Regions from separate parts of the Martelella mangrovi genome, predicted to be linked through region 2. Evidence: predicted binding sites of a transcription regulator. Region 2 holds the regulator's gene; the other holds the start of a gene.

Region 1 (15,831 bases), on a different contig from region 2:
ACGCAGAAATCAAGCGCCAGACCGACGATATCGAGCGTGGTAACGCCCTGCTGCTTCAGATAGGCATCGAGGCCGGTGACGGCGTCGTGATCATTGTCGCGAAATGCCGAATAGGAATCGATCTTCGGGTTTTCGCCCTTGCGCTGCACGAAATCGATGGCGGCGAGATTGAGGTCCGGGTGAAACGCGGCATCTGCGGTATCCTGCACGCAGTGATCCGGCCACATCATCTGCGGCTTTCCCGATAGTTCGCCCATCGTGAAGGGGGCCATTCCCGGATGCGCGGAGGCAAAGGAACCATGCCCTTCAGGGTGCCAGTCCTGAGAGGCGGCAACGACGCCATATCCGCCCGTCTCGATCAGTGCGTTGGCAACCGGCACCACGGCATCGCCATCGGCAACAGCGAGGTTTCCGCCGGGGCAGAAGCCGTTCTGGATATCGACGAGCAGAAGCGCTTTCATGTGTTTTCTCCCAAAAACGGTATGCGTATTGCCGGTGCGCGGCGCGGCCCGGCGCCGGTTTTATGGCGGCGGCGTCAGATAATGGTCGGCCGGTTGAGGCCGGCTGAACAGGAACCCCTGAAGGCCCTCACAGCCATGTGCGCGCAACCATGCTGCCTGTTCAACGGTTTCCACCCCTTCGGCCACAATCGAGATACCCAGATGATGCGCCATGGTGATGATCAGTTCAACCAGCGAGGTGTCGTTGCTGTCATGCGGCACGCCGGCGATGAAGGTCTTGTCGATCTTGAGTTCGTTCAGTGGAAACTGTTTCAGATAGACAAGCGCGGAATATCCTGTCCCGAAGTCGTCGATCGACAGCCTGATTTTCATGTCCCGGATTTTCCTGAGCTGCGAAAGGGCCAGGTCGAAATTGGCGATCATCAGGCTTTCCGTCATCTCCAGCGTCAGCCGTTCCGGATCGAACTGATAGGTCTCGAGCAGCGCTGCAACATCGTCGATGAAGCTTTCCCTGAGAAACTGGCGTACCGAAACGTTGACGGCGAGATGCAGGTCGTCATGTTCGGCCAGCAATTTGCAGGCTTCTTCCAGAACCCAGGCGCCGATGGGAACAATCAGTCCCGTCGCCTCGGCAATGTCGATAAAGCGTCCCGGCTCGATAATGCCACGCTCGGGGTGATCAAGCCTGAGCAGGACTTCGAAATGCCGTCCGGGCGCGCCGTCGATCACCTTGGGCTGGAGAAAGAGCCTGAGGCCGCCCTGCTGCAGCGCCTGTTCCAGCGCGGTTTCAACATCGAACCGGGCGACAAGGTCCTGGACCATGCCGTCGTGAAACCATGTGATACTGCCGCGTCCGTGCGATTTTGCGTTGTGCATGGCCAGATCGGCATGCCGCAAATGCTCAGATGCCCCTTCTGAATTCGGCATCACCAGAACCGCGCCTGCACTGGTGCTCGGAGTGATCTGGTTTCCGTTGATGAAGGTCTGGCGGGACAGAAGGCTGTGCAGCCGTTCGATCTTCTTGTGGGCCGCTGTTCGCGCTGTCTCTTCGCTGCTGCCAAGTGAGGTCAGGAACACGACGAACTCATCGCTGGAAAGCCGCGCCGTAAAGCAGCCGGGATCGATATTGTCGCACAGCCGCCGTCCTGTGGTTCTCAACAGCGCATCACCGATTGCATGACCGAAAATCGAGTTGATGGCCGCGAAATTGTCGAGGTCGAAGATGGCAATCGCCATATACTGATGACTGACCCTGTGGGTTGCCAGCAGCCCGACAAGAACCTCCTGCGCCTTTGTGCGGTTGGCAAGTTTTGTCAGCGGATCGTAGTAGGCGAGCATTTCGATCCGGGCTTCCGTCCGCCGGCGTTCGGTGACATCCCGCCAGACGCTGACCGATCCGAGCCGTTCGCCACGGGCATCGATCACAGGCGCCTTGATCATCTCAAGCGTATATTTGCGACCTGCCGGATTGGTGACCTCGCCCTGATTGATCAGCTTGCCCTCATCGTTGACGTCGCCGAAGACCTGCTGCATCAACAGCGCGTCATTGGTCTGGCCGAAAATCTCCCTGTCGGTCTTGCCGACGATCGTTTCCGTCGGCATGCCGATGAATTCGGCGGCTGCCTGATTGCAGGCTTCCAGCGTGCCGTTCGGCCGTTTGAAATAGATCTGGTCGGGTATCGCGTCGATGACCACGCGCAGCAGAAGGTGCTGACGGCTGAGGGCGTTGACGAGCCGCCGACCGCGCACGAGGACAAGGGCCAGAATGACGATAATGCCGGAAAGCACCGCAATTGCGGCAATCAGGGTCAGGTTCAGCAGGCCGGACTTGTGTTGCAGTTCCGTGGATTTCCGGCGAACGGCTTCCACCAGGTTCGAGGAATAGGCCGCCAGCGGTTCGCTGCCCGCTCGCACATCCCTGGCTTCGGAGACAATCGACAAAAGCGCCGTCCGGTCCTGAATCGTGATCGGCCACGAGAAGATGCGCATCGTATGGACGGAGCCATCCTGAAAGCGATGGGGGAACAGAAAATAATGCTGCTCGTCCAGACTTACCTCTTCCATCAGCGCCATGATTTTTTCTCTGGGCAACTGGTTCAGTTCGGAGATGGAAAGGTTGCGGAATTCCTTTGATGTCCAGCCATAGAGCGACTGTGCGGCATCGTTTGCTGCCAGGATATCCCCGCTGATCGGATCGATCAGCATCATCGCAACCGGGCTGTTGCTGAAGATATCGGCGAAGGGCGGAAGCGATGTCTGCGCGTATAACTGCGTGGCTGTAGACGAAGCGAACACAAAGGCGGCCAACGCGACACCGGCAACACGTTTGTCGAATCTTCGCACCTTTCGTGTTGCCATCTTCATATTATCGGTGGCCTTTTGCGGTCGGATGTGGCGGTGCGTAATAAATCAGTGGGCGAACAACCAAAAGTAATCCATGTGTAATCTTACACGACATAATAACAGGTAAACATTACATTAGAGAAATTGCATTCATGCCGGGCAAAATGCAAGGGGGAGGGAGGCGCGGTGTCCCTCCGGGCCTTTTTGAGGGCGTGCTCAGGCCGGTTTGACGAAGCCGTCCAGGACCCGTTTCTGACCGGCCTTGTCGAAGTCGATGGTCAGCTTGTTGCCTTCGATCGCCGCGATGTTTCCATTGCCGAACTTCATATGGAAAACGCGGTCGCCGACCGAAAAACGCGACGGCGTTTCTTCGCTGCTGCGGGCAACGAGCTCGCCTTCGATCGTGCGCCCGCGCGGCCCGCTTTCGCCATAGCCGATGCGTTCGACGGCATGACCCGACCGCGTGCCCCAGTTGTCCCGGGTGGCATCGGTGCGGTGTTCCTGCGCGCGTTTCCAGCCGGGGGTGGCATAGGTGTTGGAAAACGGCTGGGCCCGGTCGAAGCGCGACTGGCCGTAGCCGCCGTAGGAGACTTCGGTTTCGCCGACCTCGACATGGTCTTCCGGCAGTTCATCAAGAAAACGTGATGGCATGGTCGATTGCCACAGCCCATGGATGCGCCGGTTCGAGACGAACCAGATGTGGCAATTGCGTTTCGCCCGCGTCAGCCCGACATAGGCGAGGCGGCGTTCCTCTTCGAGGCCCGCGCGGCCGCTTTCATCCAGCGCGCGCTGGTGGGGAAACAGGCCTTCCTCCCAGCCGGGCAGGAACACGGTCTTGAACTCCAGTCCCTTGGCCGAATGCAGCGTCATGATCGATACGGCGTCCATGTCCTCGTTCTGGTCGGCATCCATCACCAGCGAGACATGTTCGAGAAAACCGCGCATGCTTTCAAACCCGTCCATGGAACGGATCAGCTCCTTCAGGTTTTCAAGCCTGCCGGGGGCTTCCGCCGAACGGTCGTTCTGCCACATCTCGGTATAGCCGCTTTCCTCCAGAATGATTTCTGCAAGCTCGGTATGCGGCGTGGTCTCGAGAAGCTCCTGCCAGCGGGTGAACTGGGTGACCACATCGAACAGCGCCTTGCGCGGCTTCGGTTTCAGTTCGTCCGTGTCGATCATCTCGCGGGCGGCGGCCAGCATCGGGATATTGCGGGCGCGGGCGTAGTCGTGGATCTTGCGCACGCTGGCGTCACCCAGGCCGCGCTTCGGCGTGTTGATGATCCGCTCCAGCGCCAGATCGTCGGCCGGCTGGCAGGTGAGGCGGAAAAACGCCATCGCGTCGCGGATTTCGAGCCGTTCGTAAAAGCGCGGGCCGCCGATGACCCGGTAATTGAGGCCGAGTGTGACGAACCGGTCCTCGAATTCGCGCATCTGGAAGGAGGCGCGCACCAGAATGGCCATGTCGTTCAAGAGTTCGCCATCGCGCTGCAACTGCTCGATTTCCTCGCCGATGGCGCGGGCTTCCTCTTCGGAATCCCAGGCGGCATGGACCTGAACCTTGTCATCATCCGGCTCGGAGCGTTCGGTGAATAGCGTCTTGCCGAGCCGCCCGTCATTATGCGCGATCAGCTTGCCGGCAGCTCCCAGAATATGGGCAGTGGAGCGGTAATTGCGCTCCAGCCGCACGACCTTGGCGCCACGGAAATCCTTCTCGAAACGCAGGATATTGTCGACTTCGGCGCCGCGCCAGCCATAGATCGACTGGTCGTCGTCGCCGACACAGCAGATGTTGACCGGACCGTCATCATCGCCGGGGCGCTGCGCCAGAAGCCTGAGCCACATATATTGCGCGGTATTGGTATCCTGATACTCGTCCACCAGAATGTAGCGGAAGCGGCGGTGGTATTCCTTCAGGATATCCGGATTTTCGCGGAAAAGCCGGATCGGGTGCAGCAGAAGATCGCCGAAATCGCAGGCATTCAGCGTCTTCAGCCGGTCCTGATAGGCCTGATAAAGCTGGCGACCGCGGCCATTGGCAAAGGCGCGGGCGTCGCCTTCCGGGATCAGTTCCGGCGTCAGTCCCTTGTTCTTCCAGCCATCGATCATTGCGGAGAACTGCCGCGCGGGCCAGCGCTTGTCGTCGAGGCCTTCCGCTTGGATAAGCTGCTTGATCAGGCGGATGACATCGTCGGTGTCGAGAATGGTGAAATCGGACCTCAGCCCGACAAGTTCGGCATGGCGGCGCAAGAGCTTGACGCCGATGGAGTGGAACGTGCCGAGCCAGGGCATGCCTTCAACCGCGCCGCCGACGAGGACGCCGATGCGCTCCTTCATCTCGCGCGCGGCCTTGTTGGTGAAGGTCACGGCCAGAATCTGGCTGGGATAGGCCCGTCCGGATGCGAGGATATGCGCAATCCGCGTGGTCAGCACCCGGGTCTTGCCGGTTCCCGCACCGGCCAGCACCAGAAGCGGACCGTCAATGGTCTCGACAGCGTCGCGTTGCTCGGGGTTCAGGCCGTTGAGATAATCCGGTGGCGCCGGTGCGCGCCGTGCCGCCATGGCGCGGGCGGCAAGCCCGCCCTGTTGCGCCGGCGCGGCGTTGCCTTCCGGTTTGCGCGGTTCATCGTCATCATCGAAAAACGGTATGTCGTCGTGGCCCTGAATCATGGCGTCAATCTAGTGAGTTGAAACGCAAAGGTGAAGGTGCACGCTGAACTGAGAACAAAATATGCACAGCTCGACCGCATTTCCACGTCCAAAAACGTGTAAAATCAGACAAATCACACCGCTGAACATTACAATTCTGTGAGGTTTCATTCGACAGCTTGCAGTGCGTCGGGCGATCTGGATACTTCCATCCATATTTTCCGCCGCGGCGTTTTCGACGGCTTTTTCAAACCGGGGACATTGATGCGTTTCTACAAACAGGTTGCTGTCAGTGTGTGTGTTCTGGCAATCGGATCTGCAGCCTGGCTTTTTCTGGCGCCGGGCGGGCGGGCCGTGCTTGTGTCCTACGGCATTCTGGATGCGCCGGCAGCCGGCGGTGGCGGCGGTCGCCCGGCTGGCGGGTTTTCGGGCGGCGGCATACAGGTGGTGTCCGCCCCGGTGACAACGGGCACCGTCAATGATGAACTGACGGCCATCGGCAGCGGTGAGGCGATCCGTTCGGTGACCGTGCTGCCCGAGGAATCCGGCACCATTACCGAACTGCTGATCACCTCCGGCGATACGGTCGCGCAGGGCGATACGATCGCCGTTCTTGATGATCGCGAACAGGTGCTGGCCCGCGATCTGGCGCAGGTGGCGCTTGAAAGCGCAACCCGTCAGGCCGAGGTCAACCGCCGTATCAAGTCGGCGATTTCCGATCTGGAAGTCTACAATGCCGAGATCGATCAGCGGTCGGCCGAACTGGATCTCAAATCGGCCGAACTGGCGCTGTCACGCCGCCGGATCGTTGCGCCCATCGATGGCGTGGCCGGCATTGTCGGGGTGAATGTCGGCGATTATGTCACCACCTCTTCGGAAATCGTTACCATAGACGATCGCTCCTCGATCCTTGTCGATTTCCCGGTGCCGGAGCGTTTTGCCACTGCCGTCCGCTCCGGCGCGCCGGTCGAGGCCAGCCTGGTCTCGGCGCCGCAGCAGGTGTTCGAGGGTGAGGTGCAGGCCGTCGACAACCGTATCGATGCGGCAAGCCGGACCTTCATGGTGCGCGCGCGGCTCGACAATGACGACGATGCCCTGCGCGCCGGCATGTCCTTCGATGTGTCGATGCGGTTTCCCGGCGATGTCTATCCGGCCGTCGATCCGCTGGCGATCCAGTGGGATTCCAACGGCGCCTATGTCTGGCAGCTTGTCGACGGGCAATCGACCAAGACCCGCGTGCGCATCATCCAGCGTGATCCCGATGTGGTGCTGGTCGATGCCGGGCTCGACGAAAACGATCTGGTGATCATCGAGGGTATCCAGCGCCTGCGGGAAGGCGCTTCCGTGACCGATATTGCCAATGGCGCCGGTGCCGGCGGCGTGGCGGAGACGGCGTCATGAGCGACAACGACCGCGAAAACGGCAATCTCCCCTCCGACGAAAAAAACACCGTTCCCGAGGCGGACGATGCGCGCAGCGAGGCGGCAAAGGCGATTGCTGAGCATGAGAGCGAGCACGGCTTTACCGCGCTTTTCGTGCGCCGTCCGATTCTCGCGGCGGTGTTCAACGCACTGATCCTGGTGGCCGGCCTTGCAGCCTTTTTCGGCGTCGAGGTGCGCGAACTGCCCGATGTCGACCAGCCCGTGATTACCGTGCGCACCAATTTTTCGGGCGCGGCGCCCGAGACGGTCGACCGCGAGGTGACCAATGTCATCGAAGGCGCGGTTGCGCGCGTGCCCGGTCTGCAGTCGATGTCGTCGCGCTCGAACACCGGTTCGAGCCGGGTGACGCTGGAATTCAGCAAGGACACCGATATCAATGTCGCGTCGATGGATGTGCGCGATGCCGTCGGCCGGGTCGAGGGGCAATTGCCCGACGATGCCGACGAGCCGCGCATCGTCAAGGCGGATTCCGATTCCCAGCCGGTGGTGCGACTGGCAATCACCTCGTCCACGCTCGACATTGACGACCTGACGGTGCTGGTTGAAGACGAGATCGAGGACCGTTTTGCCGCCGTCCCCGGCGTCGCCGATGTCGCCGTCTATGGCGAACGGGAAAAGATCTTCCGTATCGATATCAATCAGGCAGCGCTTGCAAGCCGCGGTCTTTCGGTGGCGGACCTGACGGCGGCGCTGTCCGATATTTCCTGGGATGTGCCCGCCGGATCGTTGACCAGCACCACCCAGGCGCTTGGCGTGCGCGCCACCGCGGATGTCACCACGCCGCAGGAATTTGCCGATATTCGGGTGGCTGAAAATGTTCATATCGGCGATGTCGCCACCGTCGTCTTCGGCCCCGACACCGCCGCAACGGCGCTGCGCTATAACGGTCAGCCGGGCATCGGTCTCGGGATCATCCGGCAGGCCAAGTCGAACACGCTGGAAATTTCCGAAGGCGTGCACCGGGTCGTTGCCGAAATCGCGCCCAATCTGCCCGAAGGCACCACCATCCGGGTTTCCAGCGACGATGCGGTGTTCATCTCCGGCTCGATCGAGGAGGTCGTTCGTTCACTTTTGCTCGCAGCGCTCATTGTGGTTGCGATCATCTATGTTTTCCTGCGCGACTGGCGCGCGACCATCATTCCGGCCATCACCCTGCCGGTGGCGCTGGTGGGCACGCTGGCCGCCATTTATGTCGCCGGCTTTTCCGTCAATATTCTCACCCTGCTGGCCATCGTGCTGGCAACCGGCATGGTGGTCGACGATGCCATCGTGGTGCTGGAAAACATCGTGCGCCTGCGTGCCGGCGGCATGGGCCCGCGTGCGGCAGCGGTTCTCGGCACCCGGCAGGTGTTTTTCGCCGTCATCACCACCACGGCAACGCTGGCCGCCGTTTTCGTGCCGCTTTCGTTTCTGCCGGGGCAGGCGGGCGGCCTGTTTCGCGAGTTCGGATTCGTGCTCGCCTTCGCGGTGATGCTGTCGTCCTTCGTGGCGCTGACGCTCTGCCCGATGCTGGCTTCGCGCATTCTGGTGCAGCACAAGGACACCAACCCGGGGCCGATCGCACGGCTGGGCATGCTGTTTGCCCGCGTCTATGCCGTCACGCTGCGCTGGGTGCTGGCCGCGCCGCTGGTGCTGCTGTCGCTTGCCGCGCTTTTGATCTTTGGGGCCTATCTTGCCTATGCCAATCTGACCACGGAACTGTTGCCGCGCGAGGACCGGTCGATGCTGATGATGCGGGTTTCCGCCTCGCAGGGCGTCAGTCTTGATTATACGCGAGACCGCATCCAGCAGGTGGAGGAGAAGCTTCAGCCGCTGATTGAGAGCGGCGAGATTGAAAGCATCTTCTCGATTTCGGGGTTCGGCAATAACACAAACAGCGGCTTCGTGGTGATGTCGCTGGCGCCCTGGGCCGATCGAGACCGCACGCAGGATCAGATTGCCCGGGATGTGAATGCGGCAGCGGGCAGCATTCCGGCCGTGCAGGCCTTCGCCTTCCAGCCGAATTCGCTCAATATCCGCGGTGCCGGCAACGGGCTTTCCGTGGCCCTTGTCGGCTCCAGCCATGCGCGGTTGAGCGAGGCGGCGACCGCGCTGGTTGAAGCCATGGAAACCGATCCGATGTTCGACGCGCCGCGGCTTTCCGAAGATGCGACCCAGGCGCAGCTGTCGCTCACCCTCGACCGGCGGCGCGCGGCCGATCTCGGTATCGATATCGGCGGTCTTTCGCAGGCGCTGATGGCGATGCTCGACGGCCGGTCTGTTGGAGAGGTGTTCATCGACGGGGAATCCTATGATGTCCAGCTTCGCGCCGACACCAGGAAGGTCGACGATCCCGGCGATTTGAGGAATATTTTCCTGCGCACCGGCGACGGTCGCATCGTGCCGCTGTCGACCATCGCCACGCTGGAGGAAAAGTCGATTGCCCCGACGCTTGAACGCGAGCAGCAGCAGGCCGCCGTCTCGCTGTCGTCGAGTCTTGCGCCCGGCGTGGCGCTGGGCGATGCCTATCAGCGGCTGCTGGAACTGGCCGAACCGCTGTTGCCGCCGGGTGCCCATGTCGAGGCGCAGGCGGAGGCCGCAGCGCTCGATGAAAACGCATCGGGCATGGAGATGGTGTTCGGCTTTGCGCTCATCATCGTCTTTCTGGTTCTGGCCGCCCAGTTCGAGAGCGTGTGGAGCGCGCTGATCATTCTGGCAACCGTGCCCTTCGGCATCGGCTGCGCCTTCATCGCCATGCTGCTGACCGATACCAGCCTCAACATCTATTCGCAGATCGGTCTGGTGCTGTTGATCGGGGTGATGGCGAAGAACGGCATTCTGATCGTTGAATTCGCCAATCAGCTGCGCGACCGTGGCGAGAGCGTGCGCGATGCCATCGAGCATGCCACCATGCTGCGCCTGCGGCCGGTGATGATGACGATGATTTCCACCGTGCTCGGCGGCATTCCGCTTGTGCTGGCATCCGGTGCGGGTGCGGAAGCGCGCATCGCGCTTGGCTGGGTGATTGTCGGCGGGCTCGGCCTTGCCACCATCGTCACGCTTTACGTCACGCCGGTGGCCTATTTCCTGCTTGCGCGGTTCTCCAAACCGAAGGCCGACGAGGAACGGCGCCTCAATGCGGAGATGCATGACGCCGCGTCGATCAGCCATTAGCGGCAGGCGTTTGGTTGAAACCGTCCCTTTGGTGGTTTTCGCGCCCGCACCGCCAATGTGAAGGGCGGATGTTGCCATGCAACCGTGAAAGATGCCGGAGAGGAGCCAGTGTATTCGACCTGTCGTTGAACGGAAAAACTTGCTAAGTCAGGCCCGATACTGTTTTTATGGCGCTTATCGCAATGATCTGCAACGACGATTCCGATCGTCTCGAAGGGGGAAACATGTCAGCCAAGGCAATCACCGCCGTTATCGCAACAGCATTGCTCGCAAGTTGCGCGGCCAATACGCAGAACAGCGTGAACCCGGGCGCCGACGAAGTGTCGGTCACCAACATTTCCGTCAGCGATCCGGGCGACTACATGGACCGCCAGGAAGCGGAAATGCGCCAGAAGCTTGAAGGCACCGGCGTCACCATCGTCCGCACGCCCAAATATATTGCCCTGGTGTTCCAGTCGAGCATCACATTTGCCACCGACAGTGCCGAAGTGGTGCCGGAATTCGCGCCGTCGCTCGCCGTGATCGCGGGCCTGCTGCAGAAGTATAATGCCACCGATATCGACGTGAACGGCTATACCGATTCAACGGGTTCGGACGCTTACAATCTCAAGCTTTCGCAGCAGCGCGCCAACGCCGTTGCCGGTGCCCTGATCCAGCGCGGCGTCAGCCCGCAGCGCATCATGCCGGTGGGATACGGCAAGGCCGATCCCGTTGCCACCAACGATACCGCCGACGGGCGCGCCCAGAACCGCCGTGTCGAGATCAGGATTGCGCCGCCGCCGGCGGCCGGTGCCACCGGTGCCACGGCTGCGGCAACCAACTGACAGCCAAGGGCAAAGCCCACAGACAGGATGGTCCGGCGCCTGACGACGGACCATTGTTATATCCAAATGGCGGTTGCGCCATATCATTGCCGTAATGAGACGGCTTGAAAGTGTTTGAAGCTTCATATTGAGGGACATCATGCTGAAAAAACTGACCATCGCTGCCGTGAGCGTTGCGTTTCTTGCCGGCTGCACCACCACAGACCCGTATTCGGGTCAGACCGTCAACAATAACACCGGTACCGGTGCGCTTGCCGGCGGCGCTCTTGGTGCGCTGGCAGGCCTTGCTGTCGGCGGTGATGCCAAGGGGGCTGCAATCGGCGGCGCCATCGGCGCGATTGCCGGCGGCGGCATCGGCGCCTACATGGACAATCAGGAAGCCGAATTCCGCCGTGCTCTTGCCGGCACCGGCGTTTCCGTCGTGCGCAATGGCGACCGCCTGACGCTGATCATGCCGTCGAACGTCACCTTCCAGACGGACCAGTATGATATTTCGCCGAATTTCTACAGCACGCTGAATGCCGTTTCGACCGTGCTGCGCAAGTATGACCGCACCGCGATCAACATTAACGGTTATACGGATTCGACCGGTTCGGCCGAATATAACCAGAGGCTCTCGCAGGAGCGAGCCAACAGTGTCGGCAATTATCTGATCCAGTCCGGTGTCGGCGGCAATCGCATCTCCGCCGTCGGGTTTGGCGAATCCAATCCGATCGCCTCCAATTCGACGCCGCAGGGCCGTGCCCAGAACCGCCGCGTCGAGGTACAGATCTCCGCCGTCAAGATGTAAGGTCTTCGGTTCAGGAAATGAAAAAGGCGCCGCAGGGCGCCTTTTTTGATGCTCGGGATTTATTCGATACGGTCAGCGCAGTCTGAGGCTGATCGGAGCGTGGCCTTGCTGCCTGCTCTGTATATAGAGGTGGATCCGGGCCTCGGGCTGCATGGCACGGGCCGCGCGGTCACCCTGGCTGGTCAGCAGGCCGACGAGTTCCTTGGCTTTGTAGCGGCCCTGAAAACGGGCATATTCGGCAAGTTTCTGGGCGGCCTCGTGAAGCGGGTTGAAGCCGCTGCGGCGCGCGGTTGAGAGTTCGATATTGCCTGACATCATGCCGGAACGCTGTTTCCTGTTCACTTCAATCCCCTTAGCTACGCAGAACAGACAGAGGGTTTTTGTGTGGCATCGGAGGCGATCGTCATTCTTGCTTTCCGAAACCTTACCGAGAAAACTAGCGGCTAAATCTTTCGAAACCCTTTACGGAAAACGCCGGCCCGCAATGCGGACCGGCGTTTTGTTGTTCATATCGGTAGCGCGGCGATGCGCGCCTGTTTCAAGCTGAAGACTACTGCAGGCTTGCCCAGCAGCTCACGCCGTTGCGCTTCAATGCGCGGCAGGCCTTTACCGCTTCTTCCTGATCGGGGAAGCCGCCGAAGCGGGCGCGGTAGATTTCCTGGCCGCCATTGTTGTAGGCAAGCGCGAAAGGATCGGACCTGTCGAGCGCTCCGTCGGCCTTGCCCTTCGTGCGGGTAAGCAGATCGCGGGCGCCTTCGGCCGTTGCCGCCGTGCCGACCTGAACCACCCAGCCGCGCGGCTTCTGGATCGAGCTCGTCTTGATCGAAGTGTCAGGCGCGCTTTCGGAAGCCTGGGCTGCGGGAATGATTGCGTCGCCAACGGCATCGGCCATGTCGTCGGCGGTCTGCAGCACGTCTTCGACGCTCAGGCCCTCATCATTGTCGGCCGGGCGGCGTGCGCTGGGAACCGGCACGTTGGAGACCAGTTCGGCCTGGACGCCGGTCAGGCCGGCTGCAGCTGCCGGTGTAGCATTGTCATTGGCCGCATAAGCCAGTGCCACACCGCCTTCGGCTGCCGGGCGCGGATAGGGGATGGGCCCGGTTTTCGGGAACACCATGCTGCCGGAACGGGCAATCACGAAGTTACCGCCGCGGCCATTGGAGGCTTTCGGCAGGTAGGTGTTGATCAGGCGGGTCGCCCATTTGTCGCGGCTTGCCGCCGTCGCGCCACCCATGACAACGGCTGCAATCGACCGGTTGCCGGAAATCACGGACGTGGCAATGTTGAAGCCGGAAGCATTGGTATAGCCGGTCTTGATGCCGTCAAGGCCCTTGATCTTGCCGAGCAGGTGGTTGTGGTTGCCGATCGTGCTCTTGCCGTATTTGAAGCTGCGGGTGCTGAAATAGTGGTAATACTGCGGAAAATGCTGGCGCAGGGCGATGCCGAGACGGGCCTGATCGCGGGCCGTGGTCTTCTGCGCGCTGTTCGGCAGGCCGTGGGCATTGCGATAGGTGGTGCGCGTCATGCCGAGGGCATGCGCCTTGTTGGTCATCATCTTCGCGAAGTTGGTTTCCGATCCGCCGAGATATTCACCGACAGCGGTGGCGACATCATTGGCCGAACGGGTAATCAGCGCATAGATCGCGGTTTTGACCGTGACGCTGCGGCCGGCAGGGATGCCGAGTTTGGTCGGCGGCTCGGCAGCGGCGTTTTTCGAAAACGGAATTTCGGTATTCAGCGTGACGCGGCCCTCATCCATGGCTTCGAACAGCATGTAGAGCGTCATCATCTTGGTCAGCGATGCCGGATAGCGCGGCGCATCCGGGGCCTCGCTGTAGAGCACTTTTCCGGTATGCGCATCGATCACGATGGCCGCGTCGTTCGAATCCGCGCGGGCGTCGTTTACGGGAACACCGGTGATGATGGCCATGAAGGCTGCGAAGATCATCGCTGCCCTGGATAACCGGCTTGAACGGAAGCGGCGTGTTGCCTGTCTCTGCATTCGAAAAACTCTTGCGAAATCTGGCGGTTGTTGGTTCCTGGCGAAGCCGTGGCGGCATGATAACGGCCGCATTCATCCTTTGCTAGGCTGAACCGGATACTGATCAAATTGCGGTTAATATTCGTTTAAGTTTCCTTGGCCCCCGGCGGCTTTTCCAATGCCGATGCCTCAAACCGCGTGGCGGATGGCGCTCGTTGATCCTTCTGCCAGTTTCGTCGGCGCTTTTCAAACATCTTTCGATCGGATAATCAGAACCCGAACAGGAGTACGACCCATGCGCACACCGCAGACCGGCGGCGCCCCATTCAGGCCCCAGAGGCGCGAGCCGCCGATCAACCTTCCGCCGGTCGTTCTGGCAGCGCTTGGCGTGCTGTTTGCGATCTTTCTGATCCAGGAATTTGCTCTCGGCTACGCGACCAACCTGATGATCTGGCAGGAATTCGGGTTCCTGCCCGCCCGTTACGTGCATCCGCTTGGCGAGCAGGGGCTTTCCTGGCTGTGGTCGCCGCTGACCTATTCGCTGCTTCACGGCGGCTGGAGCCACATCATCTTCAATGCGATCTGGCTGGCGATTTTCGGCGCGCCGGTTGCCCGCAGGATCGGCGCCGTGCGCTTCCTGACCCTTTGGCTGACGAGCGCGGTGGCCTCGGCGTTTTTCTTCGCCGCCACCGACTGGGGCGCCGTTTCGGTGCTGATCGGCGCCTCCGGTGTGGTTTCGGCCTATATGGGGGCTGCCTGTCGCTTCGTCTTTGCCGGTGGGCGTTTTCTGCCGCAGGCCCATCTTGGCCGGCGGCTTTCGATCAGCGAGGTCTTTGCCGATCCGACGGCGCGGGCCTTCGTGCTGGTCTGGCTTGTGGGCAATCTGCTGGTTGCCGTCGGCGTCAGCTTTGTGGGCATCAGTGCGGCCAGCATCGCCTGGCAGGCCCATGTCGGCGGTTTCCTGTTCGGGTTTCTGGCCTTTCCGCTGTTTGACGTGAAGACCCCGCGCACACTCGTTTTCTAGCGCCGCGTAAATCCTCCAGACATGGTTTTCTTGCAATCGCCCAAAACCTCATGCACCATGCTCAAATGCATGGTTCGTGTGGAGGCGGGCGCGTGCCTGCGAGCCGGAAACGAGGAGGTTTTTATGGCGATCACTGTCAGAATGATACTGGATGAAAAAGGCAGGGCGGTCGTGACCGCGCCGGCCAAAACCCCGATTTCGGAAATGGCGGTCATTCTTCATCAAAACCGTATCGGTGCGGTGGTGATTGTGGACGAGGACAACAGGATTGCCGGTATCTTTACCGAGCGCGATCTGGCCGCTTGCGTCGGCAAGCACGGCGCACGTGCGCTGGCCGCGCCGGTCTCCCAGGAAATGACCGATAATGTCCACCGCTGTGACGAGGGCACCAGCGTCAACGAGTTGATGGAAGTGATGACCAAGCGGCATTTCCGTCATGTGCCGGTGGAAGTTGACGGACGCCTTGCCGGCATCATCTCGATCGGTGACGTGGTCAAGTCACGCATCCGCGAGGTCGAGCAGGAAGCCGAGCACATCAAGTCCTATATCGCCGGCTGAGCCGGAGCGGCGCCAAGGCGGCAGACCTATTTGCCGTAAACCGTCTTCGGGTCGAAGGCTCTGTGGTCGGCGATCGTCTCAAGCACGGCCGTGCCGTCGCTGGCGCTCACCGCGCGATAAAAGCAGGAGCGGCGGCCGGTGTGGCAGGCCGCATCATGGCCGGACATGGAAACCTTGAGCAGGATGGCATCCTGATCGCAGTCGGTCAGCATCTGCTCCACCTTCTGCAGGTTGCCGGAGGTTTCGCCCTTCTTCCAGATCGCGTTGCGCGAGCGGCTGTAATAATGCGCAAAACCGGTCTCGATCGTCAGCGACAGCGCTTCGGCATTCATATGGGCAAGCATCAGCACCGCATTGTCGCGGGCATCGGTGACCACGGCCGTGACCAGCCCCTTGTCGTCGAAACGGGGGGTGAAATCGGTGGCCTCGTCAAGCAGGGCCTTGTCCTGCGGCGGCTTTGCGAAATTCAGCATGCTCTTTCCTGTCGTTGCCGGGTGTTGATAGCCCGCTCGGGGACCGTTGGCAATCGCCTCACCGTCGCCGGGGACTTGCCCCGGCCTTGCCGAAATCCCATGTTCTCCTTTAATCATTCAGTTCCGGCCGGTTTGA
Region 2 (15,831 bases):
AATTGAAGCCTTCGGGATTGCGCCACGCCCCGCGCACCAGCCAGTCGAGAAACAATTGCGCGACATAGACCAGCATCAGCGAGGTCAGGATTTCATTGGTGTTGAAATAGCTTTTCAAAAGTGCGGGAATGCCGGCGTAAAGCGCGCCGCCGACAGTGCCCATCACCAGCATGATCGGCAAGAGCAGCGGCGAGGACCAATCGTAGAAATAGACCGGCACGACGGAGCCGACCATGGCGCCGACGGTAAATTGCCCTTCCGCGCCGATATTCCAGATGTTCGAGCGGTAACAGACCGTCAGCCCGACCGCGATCATGATCAGGGGTGCTGCCTTGATCATCAGCTCATGCAGGGACCAGATATCGAACAGCGGCTCGATGAAAAAGCGATAGAGCGCCTCGACCGGGTCCTTGCCCAGAAGCGCAAACATGATCGCCCCGAAAAACACTGTCAGCGCAAACGCGATCAGCGGCGACAGCAACGAAAACAGCGGCGAACTATTGGCGCGCCGTTCAAGTTCAATGCGCATCGGCCGTCTCCACATCCTTGTCCGCATCCTCGCCATGGATGCCGCCCATCAACAGCCCGATCCGCTCGCGCGTCATTGTTTCCGCCGGATGACTGTCGGACAGCTGACCTTCGGAAATCACCGCGATCCGCGTGGCGATTTCGAAGATCTCGTCGAGATCCTGCGAAATCACCAGCACGGCCGAGCCCGATCTGGCAAGATCGACCATTGCCTGGCGGATATGAGCGGCAGCGCCGGCATCCACGCCCCAGGTCGGCTGGTTGACGATGATGACCTTGGGCTTGCGGTCCAGTTCGCGCCCGACGATGAATTTCTGCAGATTGCCACCCGACAGCGCGCCTGCCGCCGGATTTTCACCGCTCTTGCGGACATCCATGAAACCAGCAATCTCACCGGTGCGCGCCCGGGCGACGGCGCGACGGATGACCCTGAGCGGCCCACCGGCCAGAAAAATATCCGATTCGGCCTGATTGCGCGCGAGGATGAGGTTTTCCGACAACGTCATCCCCGTGACCGCGGCATGGCCGTGGCGCTCCTCGGGAACGAAGCCCGCGCCGAGCTTGCGTCGTGCATTGATGCCCTTGGCGCCGACGGGCTGACCGTCGATCTGGATGGAGATATTGTCATCGACCGGATATTCGCCGGAGAGCGCATCGAAAAGCTCCGACTGGCCATTGCCGGCGACACCGGCGATCGCCAGAATTTCGCCGGCTTTCACTTCGAGGTAGATGTTCTTCAGAGCGGTGGAAAACGGCGTGCGCGCCGGTGCGGTCAGCCCCTTGGCCTCAAGCAGAACCTTGCCGGCCTTCATCGCTTCCGGCCGGGTGATTTCCGAAACTTCGCCGCCAACCATCATCCGCGCCAGCGAAGAGGCCGTCTCGTTGCGCGGGTTGCAATTGCCCGTCACCTTGCCGTGGCGCAGCACGGTGGCCTTGTCACAGATGCGCTGCACTTCTTCCAGCCGATGAGAGATATAGAGCACCGAACGCCCTTCGGCCTTCAGCTTGGCCAGCGTTTCAAACAGCCGGTCCGCCTCCTGCGGGGTCAGCACCGATGTCGGTTCATCGAGAATGATCAGGCTCGGGTTCTGCAAAAGCGCGCGCACGATCTCGATCCGCTGACGCTCACCGACCGAAAGGTCGGCCACATGGGCGCGCGGATCAAGCGGCAGGCCGTATTCGACCGAAAGCCTACGTGATTCTTCCGCGATCTTCGCAAGCGAAATGCCCGGATCGAGCGACAGGGCGATATTCTCGGCCACCGTCAGCGCCTCGAACAGCGAGAAGTGCTGAAACACCATGCCGATGCCGATCTTGCGGGCAGCGGCAGGGGCTTCAATGCGCTGCGGCTTTCCCTCCCAGAGAATTTCGCCGGCGGAAGGCTCCAGCACTCCGAACAGCATTTTCACAAGTGTAGATTTGCCGGCGCCGTTTTCGCCGAGCAGAGCGTGAATTTCACCCTTATCGATATCGAGATCGATGCCATCGCAGGCAGCGAAGGTACCAAAATATTTTGTCAGCCCCTGAACGGACAGCAGTGATCCGCCCACATCATTATCATTTTGGTTCAAACTGCCCTCCGGTATTCACCCGAAAACGCGAAACCCCGGTGCTACCGATCCTGTCGGCACCACATCCGGAAATTGACTAAAAAATAGAACATCCCCTGTATTGCGCACAAATGAAGCACGAACCCTCATTGAAACGCAATGACTTTTGCCTGTTTCCCAACGACTTTATTCGGTTGCCGTGCTGACGCTTGTCAAAACTCAGCCCGGGTTTCGGCCGCCCGCGAGCCGAGTTTGGGCAGGAATTGCAGCACCATGCCGATAAGGTAGAGATAGACGCCGCTCGCCACGAACAGCACCTCGATGAAGAGCGGCGCATCGAAACGGGCGAGAAGTGCGATGAAGCCGGTGACGCACCAGACCGCAAAAACGCCGAGATTGAGCGGCCGCAGCCGCTTGACCCGGACGGGATGCAGAAAATTCACCGGCGCGAAGGTCAGGGCCACCGACAGCACCACAATCGCCATGGCAAGCAGCGACGACGGCTGGATGACGAAGAAGGAGAACACCACCATGTTCCAGACCACCGGAAAGCCGGAGAAGAAGTTCTCGTCCGTCTTCATGCCGCTGTCGGCATAATAGATCGCGCTGGAGACGACGATCAGCGCAGCGGCAACGAAGGACAACGGCTCCCCGATCATATGGGACTGGTAGAGCGCAAAGGCCGGCAGCAGAACATAGGTCACGTAATCGATGATGTTGTCGAGCATCACGCCCGACCAGCTCGGCAGCACCTCGCTGACCTTCAGCCGCCGCGCGATCGGCCCGTCAATGCCGTCGACCAGCAGAGCGGCGCCGAGCCACCAGAACATGGCCACGAATCGCCCCTCGGCGGCGGCAACCACGCCAAGGAAAGCAAGGAACGAGCCCGATGCCGTCAGAATGTGGACGGAGAACGCCCGGATTTCGGCATAAGGTACTTTACGCTGGCTGAACAAACCCATTCACTTCCCGTAAAACTGTGTCGGCGGTTATTGCCCGGTTTTCTCTACCCCTACAATGCACCAGAAGCGCGTCCGCGTACAAAAAAAACATGATTTTCCAGAATTTTTCACGGCAAAATGCGCCCGGTCGCATTATATCGGTAACGAACAAATCGCAGGAAGACGAGGTTTCAGGCATGTCGGATTTTGAAATTGCCGTGATCGGCGGCGGCCCCGCCGGAATGATTTCCGCGCTGGCGCTTGCCCGTGCCGGCCGCAGGGTCGCGCTGGTCGCGCCTTCCCCCAGCGGCGGCGATCATCGCACAACGGCGCTGATGGACCATTCCATCGCACTGCTTGCCCGGCTCGGCCTGTGGCAGTCTGTCCGGCCGGAAGCCGCACCGCTGAAGACCATGCGCATCATTGACGGCACGGGACGGCTGGTGCGTGCGCCGACCGTCAGTTTCCGCTCTGCTGAAATCGATCTCGAAGCCTTCGGCTACAACATCCCCAACACCGTTCTGGTCGGCAAGCTGAACGAAGCGATTGCGAGTGAGCCGAACATTACCCGTTTCGAGACCATTGCCGACGATTTTACCGTCGACAAGGATGGCGTTGCGGTGACGCTTGCCGGTGGCGAGACATTTTCTGCCGAACTTATCGTCGGCTCCGACGGCCGGCGTTCGAAAGTGCGTGAAAATGCCGGGATCGGCGTGCGCCAGTGGTCCTACAAGCAATCGGCTGTCGTGCTGAATTTCAGCCACGCACTTGCCCATGACGATATCTCGACGGAATTTCACACCCGTGGCGGTCCGTTCACGCAGGTGCCGCTGCCGGCGAAGAACCGCTCCAGCCTGGTCTGGGTGATGGACACGCCGGCTGCCGAAGACATGGCGGCGCGGCCGGAGGCTGAAATCGCGGCGGCGATCGAGGAACGCATGCAATCGCTTCTGGGCGCGGTCACCATTGAGGGACCGGTGCAGAAATGGCCGCTTTCCTCCATGGTTGCGAACCGTTTCGGCAAGGGCCGTACGGTTCTTGTCGGCGAGGCGGCCCACGCCTTTCCGCCGATTGGCGCCCAGGGGCTCAACCTTTCGTTGCGCGACATCATGCGCCTTGCCCGCATGCTGGACGGTATCGACGGCGCGAAAATTTCCGCCAGAACCGGCGAGCGCTATGATTTTCTGCGCAAGTCCGATGTCTGGAGCAGAACGGCCAGCGTCGACCTTCTGAACCGCTCGCTGCTTGCCGATTTCATTCCCGCGCAGCTTGCCCGTTCCGCCGGCCTCTACATGCTGTCGGCCGTGCCGCCGCTGCGCCAGTTTGCCATGCGCGAAGGCGTTCAGCCCCTCAGGGGGATCAAGGAATTATTCGCCGGCTGAAGCCTGTTTTAGCCCTTGCCTATAGCGGCAGGGTCTATAACGGCAGGGCGGTGGCGTCGATCAGAAGCAGAAGACCGGCCAGCGTTGCCGCCGAACAGATTGTGGTGATCAGGATGGTGGCGGAGGCCCGCTCGTACCAGATGCCGTATTGCTGGGCGATCACGAAGACATTGGTGGCCGTCGGCAAGGCTGCAAGAAGCACGGCGGCTTCCACCCACACCGGATCGAAGCCGCCATGCAGCATCATGAAGGCATAGACCAGCACCGGATGTAAGATAAGCTTGGCCGGAACGATATAGCCGATTTCCACCGGCACGCGCTTTACCGGGCGCAGAGCAAGCGTCACCCCCATGGCAAAAAGCGCGCAAGGGGCAGCAGCCTGTGCAAGATAGTCCACCAGCCGGTTGAACGCATCGGGCGGCTGAACCCCGCTCGCAGCAACGGCAAAACCCAGAGCGGTTGCAATGATGAAGGGGTGCAGCAGCGCCTTTGTCAGCACCTGGCGGGCAAGTGATGCCTTGCGCACCGCACCACCATCCGCCACCGCCATTATCGACGGTGCGACGATGAAATGCAGCGCATTTTCAAAGCACACGATCAAGGCGACGGGAACGGCCGCCGCTTCGCCAAGCGCCAGAATGGCAAGGCCCGGCCCCATATAGCCGATATTGCCGTAAGCCCCTGCAAAGGCCTGGATCGTGCTCTCGCGCACGCCGTTGCGTTTCCAGAAGTAGCCGGCGGCAAACAGCAGCGAAAACACGGCATAGGTCGCCAGCAGATCAACGGAGATGAAATCAAGCCGGGTCAGTTGGTCGAAAGGCGTGTTCGAAACAAGCTTGAAGAACAAGGCCGGCAATGCGGCATAGACGATGAATACGTTGAGCCAGACAAGACCGGATTCCGGCTGCCGGATGAGCCTGGCGGCGATAAAGCCTGCGGCAATCAGTCCGAAGAACGGAAAGAGAAGCCCTAGAATGTCTGACATGGCGCAAAACCCGGGCTTCGCAGGCCCTAGCCGATCTGCGATAGAACGGGAAAGGTCTGCTGGAACCAGATCGCCATATCGGCAATAAAGCCGAAAAGAAAGGCAAGGCCGGTGAGAATCAGCAGCACGCCCATGATTTTTTCAATCGTGCCCAGATGTTTGCGGAACCGCGACAGGAAGCGCATGAAGGCGCCGGAAAAAAGCGCGGCAATCCAGAACGGCACGGCAAGGCCAAGCGAATAGATCGCCAGCAGCACCGCGCCGTTGGAAACCGTATCGCGCGTGGCCGCGACAGCGAGAATGGCCCCCAGAACCGGTCCGATGCAGGGCGTCCAGCCGAAAGCAAAGGCCAGCCCCATGACATAGGCGCCGGACATGCTCGCCGGCTTGCCGCCGCCATGAAACCGCGCCTCACGCGACAGGAAGGGGATTTTCAGCACACCAAGGAAGTTCAGCCCCATGATGATGATGATCACACCGCCGACCTTGGCCAGAATATCGATATATTGACGCAACAACTGACCGATGGACGAGGCCCCTGCCCCGAGCGCCACGAAAATCGTCGCAAAGCCGAGCGTAAAGAACAGCGCCGGCAACAATACACGCGCCGGGCGGACGGAGGTGTCTCCCCTGAACTGATCGATCGAAATGCCCGCCATGTAGCAAAGATAAGGCGGCACCAGCGGCAAAACGCAGGGTGAGAGAAACGAAAGCGCACCGGCAAGAAGCGCCGTCAACAGGGAAATATCACCGATCGACACCTGAAATCCTCTTGTCACTCGGCCGTTGGCGAAAGCGCGTCCGGCACCAGCAGATAACCGCCTGAAAGGCGGACCGTAAACTGCCGGTTCCTTAAACCACAGCGGCGTTGAATTCCAATCACCTTTCCGCGCATCGCCCCCGACATCAAATTGTCGCCTTGGAGCCGAATTTCCGGGTTGACCTTCTGCAAGACCCTTTCTATGTTCCGCCCACTTTCCGCTGGCCCTTCAACAGGCGCCGGGCTCGGGAGCGCGTAGCTCAGCTGGTAGAGCAACTGACTTTTAATCAGTAGGTCCAGGGTTCGAACCCCTGCGCGCTCACCATTGTTTGCCGAGAATTTTCTCCTTTCGAAATTGAAACAACACTTTCTAACTCACCCCTTTCCGCCCGCCTTCATGCCTCCATTGACCGCAATCGAGGCCGCTCTGCTATTTCCAGCTTGCGGAACACAGATAGAACAGATATAAACGTTCTGTATTTGTTTCGAAGGCAAGGGGCTGCAAATGCTGACTCGTAAACAACAGGAACTGCTGTATTTCATCCATGAACGGATGAAGGAGACAGGCATTCCCCCGTCTTTCGATGAAATGAAGGAAGCCCTGGATCTGGCGTCCAAATCGGGCATTCACCGATTGATCACGGCGCTGGAGGAACGCGGCTTCATTCGCCGGCTTCCCAACAGGGCGCGCGCGCTTGAAATTCTGCGCATGCCGGAAAGCCTTGGCTCTCAGCCGCCGCGCCGCGGTTTCTCACCGAGCGTGATTGAAGGCAGCCTCGGCAAGACGCCTGCCGAAAGCAAAACACCGGCTGCCGGAAATGACAGCGGCTCGACCGATATCCCCGTCATGGGGCGGATTGCAGCCGGTGTTCCGATCTCGGCCATACAGGAAAACACCCACGCAATTGCGGTTCCGGCCGAGATGCTGGGAACCGGCGAACATTATGCGCTGGAAGTTAAGGGCGATTCGATGATCGAAGCCGGGATATTCGACGGTGACACGGTGGTCATCCGCAATATCAACACGGCCGCCCCGGGCGATATTGTCGTGGCGCTGGTGAATGACGAGGAAGCGACACTGAAGCGCTTCCGCCGCAAGGGCGCGTCGATTGCGCTGGAAGCCGCCAATCCGGCCTATGAAACCCGGATATTTGCTGCCGATCAGGTCAAGGTTCAGGGCAAGCTTGTCGGCCTGATCCGCCGCTACCACTGAAGAAATCGAGGGTTTTCGGCAGGCTGACAGGATCGGCATACGAATCGGAACGCCAGTTATAGAGGCGGTGTTGGTTCCATTGACGTTTTACTGCCGTAATGGCGGGCGTGACGGAAACGTGGGTTCTCACACAGGAGCCGGTCGGGTTAGGCTCTGAGGACGTGGTGTTACCATTTCTTGATTTTGAACCATCGGTATCTTGGACAGTAAACTGCAAGGTGCCGGTTTGGCGGCGCAGTGCTGGTGTGATGAGAAAACCAGGCGAACGGCACGCCTGAAAACCGGGCCGGTAAACGCTGACAATGATGTCTGCGTGATCGCAGGCAGGGCCTACGAGCGCGGGCCGGAATATTTGTGCGACGGTCAGGCCGCTGCCGGGAAGCGATGCCACACACCATTCGCTCTTTTCACAGATGAACATACCGGATTGCGTCCGCGCGGCCTTTATATCCTCGGCAAGGGCGGTGCTTGCATTGGTGATTTGTCCAGCATCCAGGCGGTCGAACCGGTCCGCGTCTTTCAGTATCGCAGCGTTGCTTTCGGTTTCGCTCGGCGGCCGTGTGGCGCTGATGGCAAGTGCGCTCTGCCACTGATCGAAGATGAAGGAAGGCGGACGGCGCTTGCTGAGCGCGGCTGTATCACCGGTGACGATCGCAACCAATGCACCGTCTTCGGAGACAAGCAGAAGCGGCGACCGGTCGCCTTGAGAAAAGGCGGGCAAGGCAAAGGCAATTGCCATCGGCACCAGTCCGACAAGCCTGAGACGGGTGCGCAGCAGAACCAGCAGCATGAACCCGACAAGGAAAAGCAGCAGAAATCCGCGGGGCATCGCACTGGTATCGAGCGCGCCACCAAGACCATCGACCCATTCCGCAATGGCAATCACCCGGTCGAGCCCCCAGCCCATGGCCAGAAGAAAGGGGCCGTGCAGGTTAAGCGGCATTGCCAGCATGGCCAGCAGGCCGGAGGGCATGACCAGAAAGGTGACAATCGGCATGGCGAGCAGATTGCCGAGCAGACCGTAGCCGGCAATCCGCTGAAAATGCGCCATGGCAATCGGCGCTGTCGAAAGCCCACCGATCAGTGCGGTCAACACAATACCGAAAGCACCCAGCATGACGATGCGGATCACTGTGCCGGCCGGCATCGACGCCGGGCGAGCATATTCGCGACGCTGCCAGAAGCTGTAGCCCGCAATCAGCGCCAGTGTTGCGGCAAACGACATCTGCATGCCGGGGCCGACAGCTTCCGACGGCGAAACCGCGAGGATGACAAACCCCGCAAGAGCGACATTGCGCATACTGATGGCCGGACGGTCGGCAACGGCGGCAAGCAGCATGATCGCCAACATGATGAAAGCGCGCTGCGCCGAGACCTGCATGCCCGAAATCGCAAGATAGAACCCGGCAGCCCCGATCGCGGCCATAGCGGCAAGCTTCTTGGTGGCGATCGCCTCTGCCGCCTTTGGCGAAAAAGACAGAAAAAGACGCAGGCTTGAAAAGAAGATACCGGCGGCGAGCGCCATGTGCAGCCCCGAAATGGCGATGACATGGGCAAGGCCGGCATTGCGCAGCGCGTCCAGCGTGTCATCATTCATGGCGCGACGCTGCCCGGTGATGATCGCATTGGCGAAAGCCCCCGATTCGTCTGGCAGGACAGCGCGAATGCGCCCGGCAATCGTATCGCGCAGGCTTTCGACCCTGTGGCGCATGAACAGGCCAATGGACTGAGGGCGGCTTGTCTCCCGCGTATGAAGATCACCCGGAACCGCGTCTGGCGCGCCATAGAAGAACCCCACTGCGCCGATCCCGTCGAAATAGGAAAGAAAACCGAAATCGACGAGGCCCGGCAGAGCCGGTCCGGAAGGCGGTGAAAGCCGGGCAAGGCCGGTGAATGCACCGCCGATGTCGACCGGCGGCGATTTGCCGCGGGCAACAAGGGTGACACGCTCAGGTGGACGGTGGATCACCGGATCGTCGGTGGCGATGACGCGCACCACATAACGCCAGCCGTTTTCGGTCGGCTCGCGGGCATCGACCACGCCGGTAACATGGGTCGTCACCGGTGAGTCGAGCATCACCGTAGCAAGCCGGCCCGTCTCAAGCTGCGCCAGAAACGCGCCGCTGAGAAAGAGCGCAACCAGACCGGCGCCCAGCCGGTTCACCGGACCGGCATTGCGCAACGAAACGGCGGCACCAACGGCGATCGCCCAATAGAGCCACAGCCCCCACGAAAACGGCGCTGCAGGCCGGAAAAACCACCACGCGGACCCCAGAGCCATCACAAACGGCGCAAACAGAAAGCTGCGTCCATAGGCAAGTTCTTCGGAAAAAAGCGTGCCGACGTCCCTGCCCTCCGGCTGCTCCGCAGAAGTTGGCGGATTCCAGACCGTATCGCTGCCGGAAGCGGCTTTCGTTCGCCATCTGCGCAAGCGGCCACGAACGGCGCCGCCCCCGCGCCGCTTTGGACGTTCCGTAACCTGTTTCTCGCCCTCTCCCATCAAAACCGCTCCGCCACAACCTAGGGTATCGTGTGGTTACCTGGAGCAAAAAGCAACGTTGCAGAACGCAGCTTGCGGAAAAATTTCCTTTTCAGAAGCTCAAAAAACTTGCTAAACGCAAATTATAAATCATCACCCGCACCGCAACATGAACCATTCAGCGGCTTGGCAGCGGCGCATCGATCCTATACCTAATTGGTACCTTTGATCGTGTTTATCACGCGTCCCGCGCTGGAAGATTTGGAGGATAGCATGACGGAAACTGGCAAACTCACCTTGGACGGACAGGAACTGGAACTGAACGTCGAAGCAGGCACCTTCGGTCCAAAAGTGCTCGACATCAACAGCCTGTACAAACAGTCAGGCATGTTCACATACGATCCCGGCTTCACCTCGACGGCATCGTGCAAATCGGCAATTACCTATATCGATGGCGACAACGGTATTCTGCTGCACCGCGGTTATCCGATCGACCAGCTGGCCGAAAATGCCGACTTCCTCGAAATCTGCTACTTGCTGCTTTTCGGTGAACTGCCGACGGCAACGCAGAAGAAGGATTTCGACTTCCGCGTCACCCATCACACGATGATTCACGAGCAGATGACACGGCTTTTCACCGGTTTCCGCCGTGATGCTCACCCGATGGCCATCATCTGTGGCGCTGTCGGCGCCATGTCGGCGTTTTATCACGACTCGATCGACATCTCCGACCCCTACAAGCGCGAGATCGCCAGCGTCCGCATGATCGCCAAGATCCCGACGATCGCGGCAATGGCCTACAAGTACCATGTCGGCGAACCCTTCGTGTATCCGCGCAACGATCTCGGCTATGCGGCCAATTTCCTGCATATGTGCTTCGCCACGCCGTGCGAGGAATACAAGGTCAACCCGATCCTGTCGCGCGCGCTCGACCGCATCTTCATCCTGCATGCAGACCACGAGCAGAACGCCTCGACTTCGACGGTGCGTCTTGCCGGTTCTTCGGGCGCCAATCCGTTCGCCTGCATCGCCGCCGGCATTGCCTGCCTGTGGGGCCCGGCGCATGGCGGCGCCAACGAGGCCGCGCTCAACATGCTGCAGGAAATCGGTTCGGTTGACCGGATTCCGGAATACATCGCCCGTGCGAAGGACCGTGATGATCCCTTCCGTCTGATGGGCTTTGGCCACCGCGTCTACAAGAACTACGATCCGCGCGCCAAGATCATGCAGAAGACCTGCCACGAGGTTCTCGGCGAGCTCGGAATCAAGGACGATCCGCTTCTCGATGTCGCCATGGAACTGGAAAGAATTGCGCTGACGGACGAATACTTCATCGAGAAGAAGCTTTATCCGAACATCGACTTCTATTCCGGCATCACGCTGAAGGCTCTGGGCTTCCCCACCACCATGTTCACGGTGCTGTTCGCGCTCGCCCGTACGGTCGGCTGGATCGCCCAGTGGAACGAGATGATCGAAGATCCCGAACAGCGCATCGGTCGCCCGCGTCAGCTTTACACAGGCGCCGCCGAACGCGACTTCGTCGCCGTTGCCGACCGCTGATCGGTCAATACACAGTTCGAAACGTTGAAAAGACAGGCCGGTCGTCAGACCGGCCTGTCTCGGTTTGTTGACAAAGCGGCCCCTCACTCTGGGTCATCCTCGGGCTCGACCCGAGGAACCAGGGCCAAACGATATACGCTCACTTTAAACCCTTTCTTATCAAAGGGTTGAGTGGAATGGATGCTCGGATCAAGTCCGAGCATGACACCTCTGGGAAGGGCTGGTGGAGGCAACAACCCTACGTCTTCGGGTTTGTCAGCAGTCTGAGACAGGCCGGTCCTTAGACCGGCCCGTTTTTTATTTGCAGGCCATTATTGTCCCGACAGCGCGCCCCGAGCATGGCGCAGGTGAAGAAATGCCGGCGATATAAAAAAGCCGCAGTGCATTTTGCGCCGCGACCTCTTAAGGACATTTTGCCCGGGCAACATTCCTGCCGCCCGGGCGTGTTATGCGTTACTGCGTCATCGGAACCTTGAAGAACAGCGTTTCGCCGGAGCTGTCGTCCACGCCGTCATTGTCGGTCACGGCATAGGCCGTGCCATCGGCGGCGATGGTGAAGCCTTCGATCTTGTCGGCGACATAGCCATTGGTGGCCGATTTCATCAGCGGCAGCAGATCGGTGACTTCTTCCTTCTGCACGACCGGCAGCTCCGCGCCGATCGGCGCCGGCTTCATGTCCGAAAGCGCAACCTTGTAGAGCTTCTTGACCTTTGCAGCTTCGCCGATCTGGTTGTCGCGCTCGATGATGTAGGCATTGTCACCATTGACGGAAATTTCGGACAGGCCGATCCAGCCCTTTTCCGGGGTTTCCAGCGGATAGGAGACTGCGCCCCATTCACCGGTCGCCGGCGTGTAGGCCAGAAGCTTGACGAAGCCCTTCTCGTCGTCGCCCCATTCGCGCTGAACAGCCATCCACAGCGTCAGATCATCGCCCTCACCCACCGTGGTGATGCCTTCCATGCCGAACCGCGTCTGATGGGCAAGCAGTTCATCCGGCAGGTTGATGGTTTCGGTGATTTCACCGGTCCCGTCGATGTGCAGAACCCTGTGCGGCACTTCTTTGTCGGGATGACCTTCGGAAGCCAGCCAGAAGCCGCCATTGCCATCAACGGCAACGCCTTCGAGATCGAGCTTTTCCGCCGGCTGTCCATCGTGCGTCACGCGGATGGCGTCGGTGATCAGCGCCGGCTTTCTGGAGGCGTCGATGATGAAGACGGAGGGTTGCGCCGAATAGAAGCTGTCATTGACCGCGTAGAGCCTGCTGGCGTCTTCCGGGTCGGCGGCAAGGCTGGAAAGCGCACCGAACCCGATCAGCGGATCATGGTTCACATCAGAGGCGATCTGCGGATAGTCGGCCTCGCCCTCTTCATAGGCATAGAGCATCACATGCGCACGCACGCCGCCATCGGGCCCTAGGTCTTCCTCATTGGCCGTCACCAGCAGGTTGCGGGCGGGAATGGCAACGCCGCTTTCCGGCGCGATCCCCGAGGGCAGAAGCTGCATCAGCTCCGGAGCGTCCTGGACATTGTCATTATAGACGCCGACAACGGAACCGCGCTCGGACATGACGAAAAGATAGTTGTTGTCGCCGAACCGGCCGGTGATCAGCCCTTCCGGCTCAACGCCCTTCTTGCCGGCACGCTTGTCCGGGAAGTGACCGATGGAAGCAACAGCGCGTTCGAACGAGGCGCCGGCCTCATACAGCAGCTCGCCGGTATCGGAAAAGATCGAGAAGCCACGCGAACCGCCCTTGTAGTCGCCCTCATTGGCGATCACGAAGCGATCGTTGTCGAGCCATTTTACGGTGTCGGGCTCGCGCGGAATACCGGTCAGCGAACCGGTGAAATCGAGGCGACCGTCGCGTTCGGTATCAATGTCGGCAAGATCGACCGTGCCGGCGGCAAAGTGGTTCTTCACCTCGCCGGTATTGCCGTCGACGATGACGATGCCGTTGTTTTCCTGCAGCGTGACGACAATCTCGTTGTCATCGTTGATGTCGACAAATTCCGGTTCCGGATCGCTCGGCGCGGTCATCTCGTCAAAACCGGTCATGGCAACATGTTTCGTCGTTGCACAGTCGGCGCCGCCGTCGTTCAACGCGATGATCACCAGATCGCCGGCGGGCATCTGCGGAATTTCACCGTCATTCAGGTCTTCGTCGCGCTCGTTTTCAATCGCAATGGCCACGATCGCGCCATCGGGCGATACGGCAACCGAGTCGGGCTGGCCGCCGAGATCGCACTTTGCCTCAAGCGTCTGCGATGCAATGTCGATCACGCCGAGGAAGCCGGACGGCGCGGTGAAGCTTTCGGACGTGTTGACGCCGACATAGGCTTTCGCGCCGGAAACAGCCACCGAGGTCGGTTCACCGTCGAGCTTGACGGTACCGGCGGCCTTTGGTGCGCGCGGGTCGGTGATGTCGACGAAACCGACGGCTTCGAGCGGGCTGTCAGAATATACCAGCATATTGCCGTCTTCGGTTGCGGTGATGATTTCCGCGGACGTGGCGCTCATGGCGTCCATATCCGCAGGAAGGTTTTCGGCGACGTTGAAAACGGCGATGCGGTTGAAGACCGGCTCGGCGGACGCGGGGATCGCGACTGAAGCCAGAAGTGCGGCAGACAGCGCCGCGCCGGTAAGACGGAGTTTCATAGGTTTCCCTCCTGAGGTTGAATCACCGGAGGGTTGTGCGTCACGGCTGTGACAGGATGATTACGTCCCGATGACGCCGGTGTGACACCATCGCCGTCATCGCTCACGCCGCCGCTCGATCAGCAGGATCGACAACGAGGCCGCCACGATCATCAAGCCACCAACCCAGAACAGCATATCGGGCGCATAGCCGAACACCAGCCAGCCGCCGAGAACATTGAGCGGCAGTTTCAGGTCGTCGAACGGCTGGACATAGGCGGCATCGGCGCTGGAATAGGCCAGCGTGAGAAAATACTGCGCCAGCACGGTCATCAGCCCCAGCGCCAGCATGATCCACACCACGTCGCCCGTGGGCACGGCAAAACCGCCGCCAATCGCCACCACGGCATTGATCGGCGTCAGCAGCATCAGCAGCCAGACGGTGATCGATTCCGGTTTTTCATGCGCCGTCAGCTTCTTGGTGATCAGCGATGTACCGCCCCACAAAAGCGCAGACAGCACCGGCAGCAGCGCCGCCCAGGTGAAACCCGACGACCATGGCTGCAGGATCAGCACAGCGCCGGTAAAGCCGACAGCCGTAGCAATCCACCGCGACGGCCCGACACGCTCGCCCAGAAAGATCCTGGCGCCGACGATAATAAAGAAGGGTGACGTCATCACCAGCGCAATCGCCTGGCTGAGCGGAACAGAGGCAAGACCGATGGCCCAGGCCTGAACGCCAAGTGCGGAGAGCGCAACACGCGCGATATGCTGTCCCGGATAGGCGGTGCGCATCACCGCAAGCCCGGTGCGCCAGAGATAGGGAATGGCAAACAGAAAGGCGATGCCATATTGCCAGAAGGCAATGGACGAGGCTGCAAAGCCCATCTTCATGGTGAGCTGCTGGATCAGCACATTGCCGGCGGCATAAACCACACCGGCAAGCACCATCCAGAATGCACCGGTCAACGCGGGAGAACGATAGATTGCCTTGCTCATGCCTGTCTTGATCCTTCATGGCGCCCGGGGCGCATGCAATAAGGGGACGGACGACGCATGGCACCGGCGGCAATCGGCAAAAGCCGAGACATCCGGCAACCCGCATTCTCTTTCTTCCGGACTGTAACCGTCGGCTCCGGATTTCAACCGGATCTGCTGACCCTTTCCGGCATTGACCGGAAAGGCGCTCGCGGGCTTGCGTGAGAAACGCTTACCGCCGGTGGGGTATCTCACCCCGCCCCGAGAATGTGCCGTCGGCAGAGTTCTGTCTCCGGCATGGTTTGTTGTGCAACAAGTAGTGACATCGCCGGTCCGCGGCAAGTCAATTCTGACGGGGACGTCGGTAACTGAGCGTCAACGAAACAGGCAACAAAAAACCCGGGGCCAGGGCCCCGGGTTTCGTGCCATTCATGAGAAGGCGGAACTTAGGAGTTGCAAGCTTCCTTGAGGCCCTTGCCAGCCGTGAACTTCGGAACGTTGCGGGCCGGGATATCGACCTCTGCACCCGTCGACGGGTTGCGGCCCTTGCGCGCAGCACTGTGCGACACGGTGAAGGCACCGAAACCGGCGAGGCGAACTTCGCCGCCGTTCTTCAGTTCACCCTGTACGGCGTCGAACACGGCGTCGACTGCGGAAGCTGCATCGGTTTTGGACAGACCGGCCTTTTCGGCAACGGAAGCTACGAGTTCACTCTTGTTCATGTTTCCACCCTTTCTCAAATGGTTCGAAACGGATCAATTTTTTCCCAGGGGCCTCGGCAAGGCTTACACCGCTACCCGCTGTCATCCAAAAGCCTTGCGTTT

Evidence for each region. The regulator LexA, encoded in region 2, represses DNA repair genes until DNA is damaged. The targets are predictions, from matches to a motif close to TGTTCNNNNTGTGTTCNG.
Region 1: a site for LexA is predicted at 5,522-5,539, ahead of ABID12_RS02780 (ATP-dependent helicase). Genes of this name have one in related genera too.

Annotation. Positions count from the first base shown of each region.
Region 1 covers NZ_JBEPLY010000002.1:71,388-87,218, reverse strand. Annotated here, with positions in the region: gene pncA (bifunctional nicotinamidase/pyrazinamidase) at 1-461, opposite strand, end outside; gene ABID12_RS02785 (sensor domain-containing protein) at 522-2,804, opposite strand; gene ABID12_RS02780 (ATP-dependent helicase) at 3,021-5,471, opposite strand; gene ABID12_RS02775 (efflux RND transporter periplasmic adaptor subunit) at 5,715-6,851, shown strand; gene ABID12_RS02770 (efflux RND transporter permease subunit) at 6,848-10,045, shown strand; gene ABID12_RS02765 (YiaD family glycine zipper/OmpA-like lipoprotein) at 10,213-10,869, shown strand; gene ABID12_RS02760 (YiaD family glycine zipper/OmpA-like lipoprotein) at 11,009-11,659, shown strand; gene ABID12_RS02755 (hypothetical protein) at 11,732-12,001, opposite strand; gene ABID12_RS02750 (SPOR domain-containing protein) at 12,210-13,661, opposite strand; gene ABID12_RS02745 (rhomboid family intramembrane serine protease) at 13,936-14,664, shown strand; gene ABID12_RS02740 (CBS domain-containing protein) at 14,788-15,222, shown strand; gene hisI (phosphoribosyl-AMP cyclohydrolase) at 15,249-15,695, opposite strand.
Region 2 covers NZ_JBEPLY010000005.1:107,427-123,257, reverse strand. Annotated here, with positions in the region: gene ABID12_RS09515 (ABC transporter permease) at 1-529, opposite strand, end outside; gene ABID12_RS09510 (ABC transporter ATP-binding protein) at 519-2,099, opposite strand; gene pcsA (phosphatidylcholine synthase) at 2,291-3,040, opposite strand; gene ABID12_RS09500 (UbiH/UbiF family hydroxylase) at 3,217-4,401, shown strand; gene ABID12_RS09495 (AEC family transporter) at 4,436-5,386, opposite strand; gene ABID12_RS09490 (cytochrome c biogenesis CcdA family protein) at 5,413-6,147, opposite strand; gene ABID12_RS09485 (hypothetical protein) at 6,162-6,338, opposite strand; tRNA gene ABID12_RS09480 (tRNA-Lys) at 6,396-6,471, shown strand; gene lexA (transcriptional repressor LexA) at 6,652-7,359, shown strand; gene ABID12_RS09470 (ComEC/Rec2 family competence protein) at 7,313-9,859, opposite strand; gene gltA (citrate synthase) at 10,112-11,398, shown strand; gene ABID12_RS09460 (esterase-like activity of phytase family protein) at 11,852-14,050, opposite strand; gene ABID12_RS09455 (DMT family transporter) at 14,147-15,028, opposite strand; FMN riboswitch at 15,129-15,280, opposite strand; gene ABID12_RS09450 (HU family DNA-binding protein) at 15,454-15,729, opposite strand.